DNA from 3 places in the Bacillus jepli genome. Region 1 is predicted to be linked to each of the others. Evidence: riboswitches for the same ligand, from Rfam matches in the RefSeq annotation. Region 1 holds a riboswitch; each other region holds the start of a gene.

Region 1 (4,198 bases):
CTGCGTCATTTTCTCTTTCTCCAGTAAATAAGAAATAAGCAAACATAAAGGAAATGCCACCTGATACAAAATACATCCAGCTCATGATCAGTCCCCCTGAAGCAAGTATTCGATATCATTACTGCCATATTTTTTTACCGGTATGACTCGATAAGCATGATGTGTGCAATACTCATCCTGCAACTGTGAGACAAGCTTATTATTGTCCAGGCTCAACTCAACTAATCGAGCTGCTAATGTCGTAGGCTTCATATTGCAAGCTGTAGCCAGTCGATTCAATTTTTTGTTATAACTATTCGACAGAGACAAGTTCACACGGTTAATTTTCTTACTACCTAGTCCCTTCCCTTCTATCATACACCGACACCAGCCTTGTTAAACTCCATCAACTGCAAGTGCACACTCGCTACCCTTCTCTCCATTTCTTCGTGGCTTATTTTATCTTCTTGAAACAATTTCATGCTATTCGCTGAATACTCCATTAGCTTTTCAATTAACTCCTCTACTCCCATCTCTTTTCTCTCCTTTTGAAAAAGTAGTGTCAATTGACAACGTCAACCGTGTTACAGTGTTACACGAGAGCCCGAGAGGAGGGAGGGGTATTACTACCCCTTAAATCAATTTTAACTCCCCCTCTCTCTGTCTTTTTTACGATTTTCAATGGTTGGTTACGGCGCCTAACATCTTCTCTTATAAGGTCTTTAACATAGCCGCTAAAATTCGTTTCGCCAATGTGTTCTAAAAACTTTACATCTTCTTCATTTGTGATATTAAAAGACACTGATTTTACTACTTTATTTTTACTCCTATTACTACTCAATTGTCCCACCCCCTTTGTACAGGGTATGACTCGTATGACCGTTTTATGATATGATTTTTAGAAAAAAAGGAAGATTATTATGAAAGTAAATATAGATGTGTTTTTAGACATCGAGGGGAGCAAACTTCGAAGTGGTGGGGCTTTTGATATCAATCCAAGGGAATATAAAAATAACCCTGATCTTACTGTGGCCATCATCGCCTATCAGTACATACAGGACATAATCAAACAAACTGGATATAGGGAAACATTAATAAAGAAGGTTCTTTATGAAGGAAATAAGGATATAACGGAATTAACGAGGCAGATAAGGAGAATACCACCGAAGGATGATTTGCCGTTTTAAAAGCCCTATCACAATAAGAGATAAGGCTTTTTTAATCCATTTATTATAGTATGATTTCAATGCAAGAGTCCGAGATTGTATTCTTTTATGTAGTTAATCTTGAGGTGTATTTTGAAGAGTACAATGGAGTTTCGTGATGGTTATTATCGTTAAGGTTCCTTCTTTGCATCTCAGTCTTCAAAAGGGAAATGAATTCATTATTCAACTTTAATTTATTGGCTTGATCATATGCTTCAATTAATAGTTGATCTGTAAGACGCCTCACTGGATATTTCTCCTTTCAATAAAATCACGACAGGAATAAATATACACTAATTACCGATATTTATCCAGCATTTAGAATGAGTCCTGGACCCAAAACCAATTCTAATATGAGAAAGCCCTACCTCAGCTAAGAGACAGGGCCTTTTTTCATGATAATTTAACTTTATTCAATTCCTCAAATTCCTTCAATGCTTCAGTTACAATTTCTTCTTTGTTACCCGATTTTGTAACCCTTACTTCTTGATGTCCCCACTGCGTTGGCAATACAAACACATCAAACTGACCATTTGTAATCTCTGCTACTGTCAAATTTACCATTGCTAAATTCCTGAATTGCGGTTAATTCTTTAATTTCTGTATTAATAATCATATTAACATCCCCTTACTTAAAAGTATTCAATAAGCTAAGGGACAAACCTTTTTACAAATGTGACAGAAACACGAATGTTTCATAATAAAAATACACAACATTCGACATAAAACGACTTTTTCTTTATTCATTACTAATCTATTTGTCTATTTATGTTGAAATTTTTCGATTTTTGTCTTATTCTAGAATATGGAAAAAGGATTACATTTGAATATGCTATACGATAAAGGCAAACTTATCGAAAGATAAGGACGCAAAGCTACGAACCTAAAGCAATCTTGCTATGGTAGTCGAGTTACCGAAATTAGCGGAGAAAAGATGACTCCCGTTTTATTTCGGTGTAGTCATCTTTTTTTATTCAGAAAATTAGAATGAAAGGGGTGATTACTAAAAATGATTAGTGATTTGATTCAAAATGAATTATTTTCACACTTTTTCCAGCCTATTATTGATATTCATACATGGACAAGGATAGGATTTGAAGGACTCCTTAGAACCTCAGATTATGTAAATCCCGAAGAAACTTTTAACCTTGCAAAAAAAGAAAAACAGCTCTATGAATTAGATTCGCGGTCTATTCATAAAGCTGCATTTACCTACCATTCGGCAGGATTTTCAAAAAAGGACGGATATTTGTTTTTAAATGTATTTCCATCTACCCTTACAAATACAAATTTCCTACCCTTTATAAAGAAAATTATTACCGATAACAACTACTTTAGTCAACAAGTCATCTTTGAAATTAGTGAAATGGAAACAATTACTGATTATTCTAGTTTAAAAGAGAGTATTTCAAAATTAAAATCAGAGGGAATACTCTTTGCAATTGATGATGTCGGAAAAGGAAATTCCAATCTCAAATCCATAATTGAGCTTGATCCGGATTTTATTAAGTTAGATAAATATTTTTCTAACAACTTGTATAGGGAACCTAAAAAACAGGAATTAATCAAGACAATTCTTCATTACACTAATAATCATAATATTAATTTAGTACTTGAAGGACTTGAAACTGAAATGGATTTAGCAATTGCAAAAGCTATTGGTGTTAAATATGGTCAAGGCTTTATTTTAGGAAGACCTAAAGCCATTCAAGTTGTTTAAATGAGGTGATATTTTTGAGCTACATAGTTTTATCACAAACTATAATTTTGATTTTTTTGTTAATATTATTTCTTAGAGATGAACGTAAATTACTAAAACAAGGTCATTTAATTGAAACTTTAAGCAAAAATAATAAATCATTAAAAAGTCAATTAGTTAAAGAAAATAGATTCAAACCAGTTGATAAAAGAAAGTCCTATAGAATCGCCCTACCTGGAATTGAAGGTTCCTTTACTTTGATAGATTTTGGTAATAATTCTTTAGGAAAACTAAAAAACAAGTCATTTAATGGTGTAATTGAGGATTTAAGTATAGGTGGTCTGAAATTTATAACATCTTATGAATTCCCAGTTAAATACAACATTATTATGAAAATAAGCTTTAATTTCCAGGATGAGGAATTCGAATTAAAAGGTAAAATTATCCGAAGAGAAGATCATATTAAAGGACAGTCGATATCATATGGCGTACAGTTTGTTGATTTATCTGTAAATGACATCAAAAGATTAAACATTGCATTACACAATTATCAAGTAAAACAAAGGAATAAGATAAGCTAACTAATATTGCGAGTCCTCACCTTAATGTGGGGGCTTTTAATTTCATAAAAAGCCACCTATCTGTCCATCTCAAACAGGTGCTTTTGCGCGAAGCCAGCATCCTCCTTTCTGACTTCCACGCAATCCTCAACTTGATTATAAATCTAAGAATAACCAAATGCAGTTAAGTTTGTCACACTTCTCAACATTTTAACTAAAATAAAAAAGCCCCATCTCCGGAGAGACAGGGCTACTACTAAGGGAAAATAATTGGAGTATTAATAACTTAACCAATTAGAAATATCATTATCCATCCAAAAAACGATAACCACAAAGGTATACTGAGTAGCGTTCCCCAGAAAAGTCCTTTTGGAAAATTTTCTTCATGTTGCATATCATCACGTCCTTAGTAACTTTTATACCCAAGACTTCTGCAACTTATAACTTCATTTTACCTTACTTTAACACACCGTACACCTTTGCTGCTTTATAACGAGATTGAATCATTCTTACTATCTCCTGTGCTTCTTTATGAGTGATGTTTTCAATCTGGACATTATATGGCCAATCCAAAGGCTTAGGTGTAATTTCTACAAAATTAGGGTCAGCAGTACGATATTTGCCGTCATGACATTTGACCATTTTTCTACCGTCTACGATTAATTCCTCAACAATTGTGAATGTATGTCCTTTATCACTTGTACCGTCGCAAACTTCCCAACGTGGTGCATTGTAGAACCAAAGCCCATCATTTT
Region 2 (4,198 bases), 1.6 Mb from region 1:
CACAAACGTAAAAAAGACGGCTTCATAGGTGGTGAAAAGTAGAGAAACGAATCCTAATACTGTACAAATAATGCCTAAAGCCAATACAAAGTTCAATGAAAAATGACCAGTTACAGTTGGTCGTTTTTTTGTACGGTCCATGACTGTGTCGATGTCAACATCATACCAATTGTTTATGATTAGAGCCCCCGCCATAACGAGCGTACTTCCAACCATTGTATATAGAAACAATCCTAAATTTTCCTGAAATGATGCACCCGTAAAATAAATGGCTAACCAAAATCCTGAAAACACAGGTAGAACATTCGCTAGTAAAACTCCTGCCTTAAAAAGGGATTTAAGATCAGCTATGAGGGATGTTTTTTGTAACTGCACTTCTGTTTTCATTATATATCCTCTTTCCTGCCTTCTATTCCTACAAATATACTATACCATTTTTATAGCCCTTAGGATAAGAAAACCATCTTTTACCTGCGTCTATAGTGAAAACGACCTGAAAAGGGATTTTTTATATCAACTCTTTATTTTAAATTTCTATTGAAAAACTTTTAGCCTTAATGATTTTGTTACAATTTACCAACATCATTTTTATCCATAAAATGAAACCTTCCCCCTTTATCATCGTATATAAAGTAGAAAACTGAGGAAGGTGAATTACAAGAGAATTTCACGATATTAGGTTATAATAGTAAAAATATCAATACTAACTTATGGAGGTACACATTTATATGAAAAAGGTTTTAGCGGCTATGGTAGCACTTACTCTGATTCTTTCGCCACTTGGAAACTTTGTCTTCCAAGACCAAACAACAACTGTTGAAGCAAAAGGCTATAAGTCAGGTAAGAGAGGGTTTAATAATAATATAGGAAACACAAATAAATCCAACTTCCAACAACAACAAAAGAAAAAGGCAGATAATAATGTGACAAACAAGTCTACTACTACAAATCCTAAAGGTGGATTCATGTCTGGTGGATTAATGAAAGGCCTTATGCTTGGTGGACTTGCAGGGTTCCTGTTTGGTGGTCTTCTAGGTGGAATGGGAATGCTCGGCTCATTTTTAGGATTAATGATTAACGTTATAGCGATTTATGTTCTGATTGTCATCATTCGTAAAATCTTCGTGATGATTAGAGATCGTAAGAAAAATGAGGCAGACCCATGGAGACGTTAATTCTTTCTGAACAAGAAATTATTAATGCGGTTTGTGTTTATATTGGCTTGAAAAAACAAGTAAAGCCAGAAGAAGTCGAAGTAGAGCTTATGTATGATGATGACTACGGGTTCTCCGCTGAAGCATATGTCAACGATCGCAAACAGGTTCTCATCATGGCAAACCTAATCGAAGCGATTCGTTTATGGCTTGGAGAATTTCTGAATCGAGACCCATATGCAGGAATCAAGCTTGTATTAGACGATGAAGAAGGCATCATTGCCCATATTAACTAAAATTAAAAAAGCTCATCCAAATGGATGAGCTTTTTTAATTCGCCACGACTATTCGATTTTTTCCATTCTCTTTTGCAGCGTAAAGGGCTTGATCTGCTGCCTTCTTCAACGCATCCACAGTTGTTCCATTATACGGATAGACACCAACACCAGTGCTGATTGAAACGGTGATTTTTTCATCATCAACGATGAGTGGGTGTTCCGAGTAATACTCGTTTAACTTATAGTAGATGTCCTTCACACCCAAATCAATGCGGGTTTTAATAAGAATCATGAACTCATCCCCCGCATATCGATAGCCTTCCATCTTATCATTGCAAAGTGTTTTCATGCCGTCTGCAAGTATTTTTAAATATAAATCACCCGCATCATGGCCGAAGCGGTCATTTACTTGCTTTAAATCATCAGAATCGATCATCATAACTGTAATCTCGCCATCATCATTTCGAATTAATTGTCCTAAATCCTCATGGAAAGCACGATGGTTTTTTAAACCTGTTAATTCGTCTGTGCGGGACATTGTGTAAATTTTTCCGTATAATCGTGCTGTTTCAATCGAATTGATAACTTGAGCACCGATCATTTGCAAAAGGTCCTCGTGTTCCTTCCGATAGGCGAAATCCCTATAGCTTTGTGCTGAAATGACACCTTTTACTTGATCATCCATCACAACTGGTACGAATAAACAAGACCTTGTGTCTTGCTCTCCTTCTCCCATTTTCGTATCATACTCAATGTTTTGATTTCGATGCTTGAGGTGAACGATTTCTCGTGTTTTTATAACCTTTGATGTGTAATTTTCACCAAACTCCACGGTACTTGGTGGGGCAGGTTCACCGTTATCCATAATAAAAATCATTTGAATTTGTGCATCACCAGGATTGTGCAGGGCAATATAAAACGAGTCCGTTGGCATAACGCGTGATACCATCTCGTAGGACTTTTGAAGAAGAACGCTTTCATTTAAAGTTTTGCTGCAAATTTGGGCAAATTCATGAAGGATACGGTAATGCTTGTTCATCCAATGCATATTTTCCATTTGTTCGTTCATTTGTTGGAGTTGGGTTAAAAGGGTGCTAGTAATCTTTTGTTCCTCTTGTTCCTGACCAATCTCGTCAAAAAAGCTACGAGTTTCGTCAGAAATCAGGTTCTTTTCGAAACCAACCTTTTCGACTAATTCACTCAGTTTTCTTAGTACGTTCAGATTCTGGATGGTTTTCTTCATGCATAATCACTTCCAAATTTTTTTAAAGAATGTTCAAAAAACCGGTTGAAAATGGCACTGGTCATGGCGTTTCGTCGACGCGGTCCTTTTCCCCTTCCTTTTGAACATGCTAATTTATCCAAAAATCTAGTAAAATAGTAACAACAATATACTTAATGGTATAAAAAAAAAGACTAATCACACACCGATTAATCTTCGCTCTTACGATACGAGTTTTACTCGGCAACTGGCTGGCATGTCCAACTGGACTAAGCCCCTATAGTTTTGCGTCTTCATCTTTCAATGAATTTGCCTTTCCTTTATACAATTATCTTTAAAGAAAGATTATTTCAAATTGTACTATAATTATATTTCTATTTTCACATTTGGTCAATGAAATTAACCTCACCTTTTTCTAAAAATGTTAATTTATTCCTACTACCAATTTACTAGATTCTTTTTTCGGTCTATATACGATCACTCCATTTATATTTTTACACTTGACTTTATGAATGTTATTGAATTTTTTGCCGATTCGTGTATAATTATGCCGGATTACACAAAAACTATTACCTTATTTTATATAGAAAGAAGGGGGTTGCTATGACCAGTATACCTATTATCCAATTTAAAAATGTGACGAAACAATATGACAATGACCCACCTGTCCTTAACAATGTCAGCTTTGAAATTGAAAGAGGAAAGTTTTATACCCTTCTTGGTCCATCCGGATGTGGAAAAACAACGATTTTGCGTTTGATCGCAGGATTTATCGAACCCTCAGATGGAGAGGTTTATTTTAATGGCAAAAAAGTAAACACCACACCTGCCAATAAGCGTCAGGTTAATACAGTGTTTCAGGATTATGCTTTATTTCCACATCTTAATGTATATGAAAATGTTGCCTTTGGCTTACGAATAAAAAAAATGAAGCAATCTGAAATCGATAAAAAAGTGAAAGAAGCCCTAAGCTTTGTCAATCTTACTGGCTATGAAAACCGCGAAATTAGAGAAATGTCGGGTGGTCAAAGACAACGTGTGGCAATTGCTCGAGCGATTGTGAACGAGCCTGAGATTATTTTATTGGATGAGCCATTGTCAGCACTTGATTTAAAGCTCCGTACAGAAATGCAATATGAACTCCGTGACCTTCAAAAGCGACTTGGTATTACCTTTATCTTTGTCACACATGACCAAGAGGAGGCACTTGCTATGTCTGATGAGATATTTGTATTGAATAAAGGAGACATACAACAAAGTGGCACCCCTATCGATATATATGACGAACCCATCAATCGCTTTGTCGCTGATTTTATCGGAGAATCGAATATCGTAAAAGGAAAAATGCATCGAGACTTTTTAGTTGAATTCGTTGGAAAGACATTTGATTGTGTTGACCAAGGTTTTTCAGACAATGAGCCTGTTGAAATTGTCATCCGTCCTGAAGATCTAGAAATAACCTCTGTTGAAAAAGGAAAGCTTCAAGTTGTTGTAGATTCTCAGCTTTTTAGAGGGGTTCACTATGAAATTTGCGGCTTTGATAA
Region 3 (4,198 bases), 580 kb from region 1:
TTAAAAGAACTGGTCAATAAGGTGATGATACGTAATCGCCGTGATGACACAGGAATTGAGTGGACAAAGCGGAAGGTTGAAACTGTTCCGATTGAGTTCTCAGAGACTGAACAGGAGCTATATGATGCGATTTCTGCCTATAGGTCTAGTTTGTCAGGCTTTGCGTCCAGTATGTTCTCCATTCTAACTTTGCAAAGAGAGGCTTGCAGTAGTCGGGAGGCCGTCTATTTTACATTGAAAAAGATGCTTGAGAAGAAGAATGAGGATGGCAGTGCCGCGGCACCTGAGGATATAGTGATGGGACTCATGAAAAAGGTCGAACAGGTCACGCAAAATTCAAAGGCTGAGAAAGCAGTGGAATTAATCAAACAAATTGATGATAAAGTCATCATTTTTACCGAATATCGTGCGACGCAATTGTACTTGCAATGGTTCCTGCAGCAAAATGGAATATCATCTGTTCCATTTAGAGGTGGATTCAAGCGTGGGAAAAAGGATTGGATGCGAGAATTATTTAAAGGTAAGTTCCAGGTTTTGATTGCAACTGAGGCTGGTGGCGAAGGGATTAACCTGCAATTCTGTAACCATATAATCAATTATGACCTTCCTTGGAATCCAATGAGACTTGAACAGCGCATTGGGCGTATTCATCGTCTTGGTCAGGAAAAAGATGTTCATATCTATAATTTCGCAACAAAGAACACGGTTGAAGAGCATATTTTAAAGCTATTATATGAAAAAATTAATCTGTTTGAACGTGTCATCGGTCAATTAGACGATATTTTAACAAGGCTCGATCTTGGTAATATTGAAGATCACATTCAAGACATCATGCTTCGGTCTCGGAGTGAGGGTGAAATGAGAATTAAAATGGAAAATTTAACGTCGATTATTAGCTTTGAAGAACAAAACGGTGGTGAGCAGCGTGCAGCAACAGGAAATCGTTAATTTTCTAGAGAAATATTTTGTATCAAATCATTGTGAAATTCTTGTACGACATCCAGGATATATGTCCGTGCAATTGACAATTGATTTGGATAAGCAACTCATGAACCGCCCCTTTTATTGGACATATGTTGAAAAAACAGGCGGAGAACCGAATCCAATGAAGCTAACGTTAATTACGGACCGGGACCAAACGCCTGACAATGTAAAGGGTGACTTTATCCATTTCGGGGCTCCCCGCTTACATCAAATTTTTGAATCAACAAAAAAGCTAGCAAGCTATATTCGATTGTATCAGCAAAAGCCCCCGGGTGCTCAAGGAAATACACCCCTTTTCCCATGGCTTGGGTTAAATGTGAAGGTTTCCTATAAAAGTGACCGTAAGCGTGATGTGTTAATGTCACTGGGCTTACAGCTAATCAACGGAATCATTGTTGAGGACTTTCAGGAAAAACTAGAGGAACTACCACTCACACCAAAAATTCCTGATTTAACGTACACGATGTCACCACTTGTGAAGCCGCAAAGTGGTGTCAATCGTCTTCAACAATATGTGAGAGGCTTCGTTGAATCACAGGATCATGCATGGGCAGATGAAGCGAGACAACGTTGGGATGAGGATTTAGCTTTGTTAGATGCCTTTTATGAGGGAATCGACGAAAAACCTGAAAGCTATGAAATTGAAAAAGAAGCCCTTAAGGATCAATACGAACCGAGAGTTCTTGTCGAAATAATCAATGGAGGATTGTTTTATCTTTGTCAAAACGCGATCTGAAATAGGCCTATCCTCATTTTTGGGGGTAGGTTACATTTTTTTAGGCTTTCTTCTAAAAAATCGTTCGACAAATACCTTGCATTTCATTGAAAAAATTACAAAAAATCGTGTTAGAATTTCGTTATACATTAACCACACCTTCTAACTAGTTAACAAATCATAGGCCTTTCTCCCTATCTTTCGAGTTAATTCTACAAATACAGGAAAAAATAACCATATTTCGATAGCTCACCCGTTTAGTTATTTGTATTTTGTAAATATTTTGACATCGACAGTTTTTTACAGAAACATCAATTCCCATGTTTTATACTTCTAAATGTAATACTAAGGTTCTATACATATATGGACTATCGTTTTAGGTCAGTCAGCTTAGCTTCGAACAGACAAAGGCAAACCTTTTGAAAAATTGGGACGCAAAGTCACAGGTCTAAGGTTGGAGATTTCAATTATGATGGCTGGACTGCCTGGAATACTAATGTATTTTGGGAGGGTATTAAAAAGTATGGTAAAAGTAGAAAACGAAACACTTGATCAGGAATGGGTAGACCTAATTTTAGAAGCACTAGATATGGGCATTAGTGTGAATGAAATCAAAGCGTTCTTTGCAGAAAAAGCTGACGGACTTAACACTATGATTGGATAAAGAACAGAGAAACCCACTCCTACTTCAAGAAAACACATTTTTTTGCAATATTTTTGATTAAATCGTTCGTCATACAAAACAATTTTCTTCATTTTATGTTATAATCATAAATGGAGGAAGGTGGATTTTATGATTGGTCAACGTATCAAAGAATACCGTTTGCAAAGAAAATTATCCTTATCCGAATTGGCTGAAAGAGCAGGGGTTGCAAAATCTTATTTAAGTTCAATCGAACGCAACCTTCAATCAAATCCTTCTATTCAATTTTTAGAGAAAATCTCTGCGGTCCTTGGGGTATCAGTGAATACTCTACTCCATAATGAGGATCACGAAGTTCAAATAGAAGATCTTGATTCTGATTGGGCACAACTTGTACAGGAAGCAATGAAATCTGGAGTATCAAAGGATGAATTTAAGGCATTCTTAGAATTTAACAAATGGAAAAATACCAATAACAAATAAAAAAGCAATTCAGGAAGGTGAAAAAAATTCATCTCTTGAAGGGCTTTTTTATTTTATATGGAGAAATTCTTTTTAAGTTCGGTAATTCCTCTTAAAAATTTCCCTATCCTTGATTGTTTGTGATTAAAATACTTTTTGTGGATGATATATGAAACAACAACGACGCCTATCGTATCTTTTATTAAATCGGTAACCGAAAAGGATCTGAACGGAACATAATATTGATGGATTTCATCTAACGCACCATATAAAACAGCGATTACAAAAAGAAGAATTTCTATCTTGAGTGAAAGCTTTCTAAAGGTCAGGAAAGCCATCACTAATAAGGCATACAAAATAGCAAACTGAAATAAGTGACCAATTTCTAGTGCTGCACCTAGCATTAAATAGATTGGTAAGCCAATCTGAACATGAATACCCTCTAATTTGCTAGGATTAAAATGACTTGATTGTAACCATATCCAAAGCATATATACAACTGGTAATATTCGTAAAATAAAGCGAATGATATATAAGTGCATAAAAAACCTACCTTTACCCTCAAACAATATACTTCGTTATAATCATGTCCTGATTCCTATTCATTTAAACTTGCCTACTCCCTCTTCTCCATAATAATAGAAACGGCCGTAATGGAAAGTACAAGAAATGCAGTTTCTTAGGTAATGGCAATGTTTCCTTGTCCATATAATAAGGATGCAATGTACTTAAAATAAACATAAACTTTTGTTGGATTGACATAAGTGAAAATAAATGGCGTGAATGATATTTTGAAATATCCTGGGGGACTGGTTCTGTATGTAAATTTATCATTCTCTCAATATAAAAGATTGCTTGCTGGGCCAACAATTGACTTCGGGTACTTTTGATGAACGGCTTCATCTCTTTCGTTATTTTTGTTTTCAATAAATTAGCCGAAAGAATCAAGGTTTGCCCTGCTAGATGTGTAGTTTTATATTTTTGTACTAAATTTCGAAGTGTTGACCAATGAAGATCTTTTTGAACAAGCATATGGATATCGAATAACCAGCGTAACCTTGACCAACCATGCCTAGCTCCATGCGTTATTAAAAAGAAAAACAAGTCCTCACTACCTAAAATATAAACTGGATACTTCGTAATCGTGCTTACTCTTTTTCTGTTCCATAATTCTTGAAAACTAGGCTCTTTTGTTGGAGCTGGGTTTAGCCTCCAATGGATTTCAAGCTTTATCCTCTTTTTCGGATGAAAATGAGTAAAATGATGATGTCGCCACTTCCAATCATTCAGAACGGATTGAATATATTCATCCTTTATGTACCCTTCTTCACTAAGAAGCTCTTCAGCTCTTTCTAAGTCTTCGATCGGAATAAGAACATCTATATCTCCAGAAG

The links. A riboswitch is a leader RNA that binds a small molecule or an ion and turns the genes downstream of it on or off. The one in region 1 is predicted to bind cyclic di-GMP.
Region 2: linked by a shared signal. The riboswitch ahead of ABC371_RS02800 (sensor domain-containing diguanylate cyclase) and the one ahead of ABC371_RS11170 (EAL domain-containing protein) in region 1 are both predicted to bind cyclic di-GMP.
Region 3: linked by a shared signal. The riboswitch ahead of ABC371_RS14225 (anti-repressor SinI family protein) and the one ahead of ABC371_RS11170 (EAL domain-containing protein) in region 1 are both predicted to bind cyclic di-GMP.

Annotation. Positions count from the first base shown of each region.
Region 1 is NZ_JBDFMO010000001.1:2,197,916-2,202,113, reverse strand. It holds gene ABC371_RS11205 (hypothetical protein) at 1-85, opposite strand, end outside; gene ABC371_RS11200 (hypothetical protein) at 88-357, opposite strand; gene ABC371_RS11195 (hypothetical protein) at 354-512, opposite strand; gene ABC371_RS11190 (hypothetical protein) at 572-820, opposite strand; gene ABC371_RS11185 (hypothetical protein) at 900-1,166, shown strand; partial or broken gene ABC371_RS11180 (sporulation histidine kinase inhibitor Sda) at 1,315-1,431, opposite strand; gene ABC371_RS11175 (hypothetical protein) at 1,578-1,748, opposite strand; cyclic di-GMP riboswitch class I at 2,019-2,103, shown strand; gene ABC371_RS11170 (EAL domain-containing protein) at 2,194-2,904, shown strand; gene ABC371_RS11165 (PilZ domain-containing protein) at 2,919-3,464, shown strand; gene ABC371_RS11160 (peptidoglycan recognition protein family protein) at 3,900-4,198, opposite strand, start outside.
Region 2 is NZ_JBDFMO010000001.1:563,940-568,137, forward strand. It holds gene cyoE (heme o synthase) at 1-387, opposite strand, end outside; gene ABC371_RS02790 (hypothetical protein) at 729-1,175, shown strand; gene ABC371_RS02795 (YxcD family protein) at 1,163-1,450, shown strand; gene ABC371_RS02800 (sensor domain-containing diguanylate cyclase) at 1,485-2,675, opposite strand; cyclic di-GMP riboswitch class I at 2,894-2,978, opposite strand; gene ABC371_RS02805 (ABC transporter ATP-binding protein) at 3,258-4,198, shown strand, end outside.
Region 3 is NZ_JBDFMO010000001.1:2,782,837-2,787,034, reverse strand. It holds gene ABC371_RS14235 (DEAD/DEAH box helicase) at 1-948, shown strand, start outside; gene ABC371_RS14230 (YqhG family protein) at 926-1,720, shown strand; cyclic di-GMP riboswitch class I at 2,099-2,188, shown strand; gene ABC371_RS14225 (anti-repressor SinI family protein) at 2,223-2,363, shown strand; gene ABC371_RS14220 (helix-turn-helix domain-containing protein) at 2,493-2,825, shown strand; gene ABC371_RS14215 (VanZ family protein) at 2,879-3,346, opposite strand; gene ABC371_RS14210 (nucleotidyltransferase domain-containing protein) at 3,411-4,198, opposite strand, start outside.